One region of the Bacillus silvicola genome, then DNA from elsewhere that is predicted to be linked to it. Evidence: predicted binding sites of a transcription regulator. Region 1 holds the regulator's gene; the other holds the start of a gene.
What was found. The regulator CtsR, encoded in region 1, represses protease genes until heat stress. The targets are predictions, from matches to a motif close to ATGGTCAATAAAGGTCAAACA.
Positions count from the first base shown of each region.

Region 2: the regulator CtsR is predicted to act here: its motif matches at 1,454-1,474, upstream of clpB (ATP-dependent chaperone ClpB).

Region 1 is NZ_JBNGVC010000013.1:1,116,730-1,119,948, forward strand. Features, by position in the region: gene mcsB (protein-arginine kinase McsB) at 1-1,029, opposite strand, end outside; gene mcsA (protein-arginine kinase activator protein McsA) at 1,034-1,582, opposite strand; gene ctsR (transcriptional regulator CtsR) at 1,750-2,211, opposite strand; rRNA gene rrf (5S ribosomal RNA) at 2,423-2,538, opposite strand; rRNA gene ACP6L7_RS27940 (23S ribosomal RNA) at 2,588-3,219, opposite strand, start outside.
Region 2 is NZ_JBNGVC010000001.1:1,265,988-1,269,206, forward strand. Features, by position in the region: gene clpB (ATP-dependent chaperone ClpB) at 1-1,436, opposite strand, end outside; gene ACP6L7_RS06750 (YjzC family protein) at 1,609-1,788, opposite strand; gene ACP6L7_RS06755 (Cof-type HAD-IIB family hydrolase) at 2,279-3,088, shown strand; gene ACP6L7_RS06760 (hypothetical protein) at 3,194-3,219, shown strand, end outside.

The DNA of each region.
Region 1 (3,219 bases):
GGTTGCTCTTCGATAATCTCTTTCTTCTGGCCCTAAAGGTCCTCCTGCATATTGCTGCAAAATGCCTGGCTGAGTAAGGACCATTAACTCAGTCAAAATATTTCTTGATATCCCTTTTATATATCCTAGGTCAATACCAATTCGTACATCGGATAAACAAGTAGCCGCTTCCGCAGATTGGATTAAACGACTATTAGAGAGTATACCGTAAGAACGATATACTTTATCTTCAAGCTCAACACTCGAATTTTGTACGATTAATTCTCTAGCTATTTTTTCTTGTTGTATAATTTGTTGAATGACACTCTTTAAATCTGCAATAATATCTTCTTCTGCTTTACCTAGTGTCATTTGATTGGACACTTGAAATATATTACCTAACGCTTCGCTACCTTCACCGTATATTCCTCTTACTACTAACCCTAATTTTTGAATTACTTGTATAATACGGTTAATCCTTTTCGTTAAAACGAGTCCCGGTAAATGAATCATTACAGAGGCCCTTAATCCTGTACCAACGTTAGTAGGACAACTCGTAATATATCCAAGTGATTCATCAAAAGCGTATTCAACTTCTTCCTCGATCCAATTATCTATTTGATTGGCACTCTGAAGCGCCTTTGATAACTGTAACCCTGAAAATAAACACTGAATCCTAACGTGATCCTCTTCATTAAGCATGATACTAATATGTTCACTTTCTGATAGTAAACATGCTCCGTATTCTGTTCCTGCAAGATTTGGACTAATTAAATGTTTCTCAACTAAAACCCTCCTTTGAAGAGGATTTAATTCATCCATTTTTAATAGTTCAAACTTCCCAAAAGGTTCTACCGGTTTATTTACAAACTTCTTCTTAAATAATTCATGAATCTGTTTAGCTTCTTTCTCGTTTTGCATAGTAGAGAATTGATATTTTTTTAAATTACGAGCCAAACGAATTCGACTACTTAAAACAATATCAGAATCAGGGCCATCTCCCTTCATCCACGGACTAATTGCTTCGTTCATAATTCTGTCCAGTGACATAGAACTATTCCCCCTCTCTATGCTCACTAAGCCGATTTTCAAGACCTCGAATTTCATCTCGTATTTCAGCTGCTTTCTCAAACTCCTCTTTTTGCACAGATTGCTTCAGAGTAAGTTTTAGTTCATCTAATTCTTTCTTTAAGTGGATATTTCCTTCTATACGCTCTGGAATTTTTCCACAATGATCTGTATGTCCACCGTGTAGACGTTTTAATAGTGGTTTTAAATGCTCTTTAAATGTATCGTAACAAGAAGCACAACCAAAGCGTCCCACTTTTGTAAATTGTTCATATGTCATCTTACAATCTGGACATCTTAGTATATTTATATTCGAAAATGTATTTTGTCCTTCTTCAAACATTGCTGATTCACCATGTAATAATCCAGCTAATAGTTCATGGAATGAAAAATTAGAGTGCTGTGATTGAAAGAAAGACGTATAGCCACTTTGTTCTGCACATTGCTCACAAAGATGAACTTCCGCCTTTTTCTCGTTGATTACTTTTGTATAATGTAAAGTTGCTGTTCTTATATTACAATTTTGACAAGTCATCGCTATCCCCACCTTTACAACAGGAACGATCTATCTCATGATACTTTTCATACATTACTAGATTGTTCTCTTGCCTTAATCTATTTAATAAAAGCACATGTTACCCTTCAAAATCCCTACAATATTAAACTGCATTATCTTAGTTATCATTTTTACAAAAGTTATATTTATTTATATTTCAGTGTTCTTAACATTGCGCATAATATTCGAGCCCTAAGTTCATCTCGAGAAGGAACATCCATTAATAATACAGAACGATCTAGTACACTTAACATAAGTTTAGCTTCACGATTTGTTATGATGCCCTCTTCTATTAAACGTATAACCATACTTTCTGCATTTCCTTGTGCAACGCTATGATCAATCATATGAAGCATTTGATCAATAATGTCTATATCGTCATGCAGTTTGACTTTTATAATGCGAATGTAACCTCCTCCACCTCGTTTACTTTCTACTACGAATCCTCTTTCTAACGTAAAACGGGTATTGATTACATAGTTGATTTGAGACGGAACACAATCGAATCGATCCGCGATCTCATTCCTCTTGATTTCAATCACATTATTATTACTTAAGTCAATAACTTGCTTTAGATATTTCTCAATGATATCAGATATATTTCTCATTTATCCGCCACCTTTATTGACTTTGACTATCTTTGACTTTAATTATATACGTATTAAAAAAATTTGCAACTCTTTTGCTTATTCACTATCCTAGCCACATTTCACAGTCTTTAATCAAAAGGACGGTTCTTTAAGTAAAGATTTTTTAAATTACTATGAATTATAAAAGAAAACACGAAAAAACACGAGTCAAATGACTCGTGTCTTAGTTGCTTGGCGACGTCCTACTCTCACAGGGACAAGGTCCCAACTACCATCGGCGCTAGAGAGCTTAACTTCCGTGTTCGGTATGGGAACGGGTGTGACCTCTCTGCCATCATCACCAAACTATGAAGGCATATTCCTTCAAAACTAGATAACATTTGCTACATATTATATGGTTAAGTCCTCGATCTATTAGTATTCGTCAGCTCCACATGTCACCATGCTTCCACCTCGAACCTATCAACCTGATCATCTTTCAGGGATCTTACTAGCTTACGCTATGGGAAATCTCATCTTGAGGGGGGCTTCATGCTTAGATGCTTTCAGCACTTATCCCTTCCGCACATAGCTACCCAGCTATGCCCTTGGCAGAACAACTGGTACACCAGCGGTGCGTCCATCCCGGTCCTCTCGTACTAAGGACAGCTCCTCTCAAATTTCCTACGCCCACGACGGATAGGGACCGAACTGTCTCACGACGTTCTGAACCCAGCTCGCGTACCGCTTTAATGGGCGAACAGCCCAACCCTTGGGACCGACTACAGCCCCAGGATGCGATGAGCCGACATCGAGGTGCCAAACCTCCCCGTCGATGTGGACTCTTGGGGGAGATAAGCCTGTTATCCCCGGGGTAGCTTTTATCCGTTGAGCGATGGCCCTTCCATGCGGAACCACCGGATCACTAAGCCCGACTTTCGTCCCTGCTCGACTTGTAGGTCTCGCAGTCAAGCTCCCTTATGCCTTTGCACTCTACGAATGATTTCCAACCATTCTGAGGGAACCTTTGGGCGCCTCCGTTACACT
Region 2 (3,219 bases), on a different contig from region 1:
CGTAAGTCACGAACTTTGTGAATGTCTTCTTTTTCCTTCTCCCATTTCGCTCTCATACCGCTTGCAACTTCTTTTAAGTCCGATAATTCACGTTGTAATGTTTTTAGGCGTTCTTGGCTACCAAAGTCCTTTTCTTTCCCAAGGGCAGCTTCTTCAATTTCTAATTGCATAATACGACGCGTTACTTCATCTAATTCTGTTGGCATAGAATCAATTTCTGTTCGGATTGTTGCACAGGCTTCATCGACAAGGTCAATTGCTTTATCGGGTAAGAAACGATCTGAAATATATCGATCTGATAAAACCGATGCCGCTACAATTGCACGGTCATGAATATTTACACCGTGATAAATCTCAAAACGCTCTTTTAAACCACGTAAAATTGAAATTGTATCCTCAACAGTTGGCTCTTCTGCTAATACTTGTTGGAAACGTCTTTCTAACGCTGGATCTTTCTCGATATATTTACGATATTCATCGAGCGTCGTTGCCCCGATACAATGCAGTTCACCACGAGCTAGCATCGGTTTTAACATATTCCCTGCATCCATCGCTCCTTCTGTTTTACCAGCACCGACGATTGTATGAAGTTCATCAATGAATAATAAAATACGCCCTTCACTCTTTTTAATTTCATTTAATACAGCTTGCAGACGCTCTTCAAACTCACCGCGGAATTTTGCTCCGGCCACAAGTGCACTCATATCTAAAGCGAAGATTGTTCTATCTTTTAATCCTTCTGGGACATCCTTTTTCACAATACGTTGCGCTAATCCTTCAACGATTGCTGTTTTACCAACACCTGGCTCACCAATTAAAACAGGGTTGTTTTTCGTTTTGCGTGAAAGAATGCGGATCACGCGGCGAATCTCACTATCTCGGCCAATTACAGGATCAATTTTCCCTGCTCTCACTTCAGCCACTAAATCACGTCCATATTTTTCTAACGCTTCATAAGTTGCTTCTGGATTTTGACTAGTCACTCTCTGATTCCCCCGAACTGTCATTAAAGACTGTAATAAGTTATCTTTCGTAATATGAAATCTCGTAAATAATTGATTTATATCGCCTTTCTCTTCAGAAAAAGCAAGCAATACATGTTCGATTGAAATGTAATCATCCTGCAATTTCTCTGCTTCTTTCCCTGCTCTTACAAGCAGTTGTTGCAAAGCACCGGTTACATATAATTTCCCAGCCTCTGCCCCGCTTCCAGTTACAGAAGGCTTTTTCTTAATTAAACTTTCGGCGCCTTGCTTTAACGCTTCTATATCGACATTCATTTTTTGAAAAATACGTACTGCCAATCCGTCTTGCTGCTCTAATAACGTAAGCAATAGATGAACAGTATCTACTTCTTGATGATGATGAGATACCGCTAAAGACTGAGCACTCATAATCGCTTCCTGTGTTTTCGTTGTCATTTGATTTAAGTCCATCTTTACCGTCCTCCAAATGTTTGACTTTCTTTGACCTTTGATTTGATTATACGCCAACTGACTTTTTTATACAATAATTTTGCTTATGTATTTCAAACTTATTATTGGAAAATGCAAAAAGTAACATTCATTTTTCTAAGCAAAAAAGCCGCAATAACGATTGCGGCTTCTGTTACGGTTTTCTTTTATATGTCCACTGACGGTTATGATTTGTGTTCTCTGGGAACCTATCCCCGGCAGTTAATTTCACCATTTGTGGATCTTTCACCATACTTCCCGTTTCACCAATTTCTACATAAATGCCATCATTTGGCGCTTTTTGCCCTGAACGAAACCTGCGATTTTGTCCCATTTCCATTCTCCTTCCATGACGTCTTGCCTCATTAGTATATCCATTTTAAAAGAAAGCTTTTCTGTCATGTTTAGGAAACAAGTACTACCGTTTACTCATGCACATATATATAATTACACAAGCTTAAGCAGGAATTATTGACATATTTGTTGAAAAAAAAGAAACCAACCTACTTTAGGCCAGTTTCAAAGGAGAGTCAAACATATACGAGAAGATTACATGTTCATTATAAGTCGCATCGTTCAAACAATGTAACCCCTTTCACAAATTATACATAATGAAAGAAACATTGTTTGAACTTTCTAAAAAGATGTTGACTTTTCCTAATTTCCAATGAGAAATAGTAGACACCACAGCGCTTCGCGACGTAAGATGGATATATAGTGAAACTTTCATTTACAGTAGTTTCACCCAGTCTAACCTCTTATTTCTGCATATTAAAAACGGAAATACAGATAGAAACAAAAAAATTATTATAAGAGGTGAAATTATGAATAAACAACATTTAATCGCATTAGACTTAGACGGAACTTTATTAACAGACAACAAAATAATTTCTCCAAGAACTAAAAACACAATTGCAAAAGCAAAAGAACAAGGACATATTGTTGTTATTTCAACAGGGCGTCCATTCCGCGCTAGTTACGATTATTATAAAGAACTTAGCCTTAACACACCAATCGTAAACTTTAACGGCGCTTACGTGCATCACCCACTTGATTCAAGTTGGGGAACACATCACTCTCCTCTTGAACTTTCAACAGCGCAAGAAATCGTCCGAGCTTGCTTTGATTTCGGCGTGAAAAATGTCTATGCTGAAGTCATGGATGATGTGTATGTCCGTGAAATTGATGAAGATAAAAAACATATTTTCGAATTCGGTTCTCCAAAGATTTTCACAGGAGATTTATTAAATATTTTAAACGACCATCCAACTTGCTTATTAATCGATGCACATGACGAGCATTCCGCTGCCATTCGCCAGCATTTAACAGATATGCACGCTGAAGTCATCGATCATAGAAAATGGGGGGCACCTTGGCCAATTATTGAAATTGTAAAAAGCGGATTAAATAAAGCTGTCGGATTACAAAAAATTTCAGGTCATTACAATATTCCTAAAGAGCGAATTATCGCTTTTGGTGATGAAGATAACGACTTTGAAATGATCGAATTTGCTGGTCATGGCATCGCTATGGGTAATGCAATTCCTGAGCTGAAATCACTCGCAAATCATACAACATTAACGAATGAAGAAGATGGGATCGCTCTATATTTAGAAGAGGTTCTTGGGTTGTAATCTAAAAATTCCCTGCTTATAGTTTCTCGCCAAACGCTCATACTATTATTAGACGCAAAAGTCAGCGCGTCAATTGTTTTCAGCTAAATAAAGGGGGTTTTTCGAATGGGTAAAAAGAACAAATCAAAACG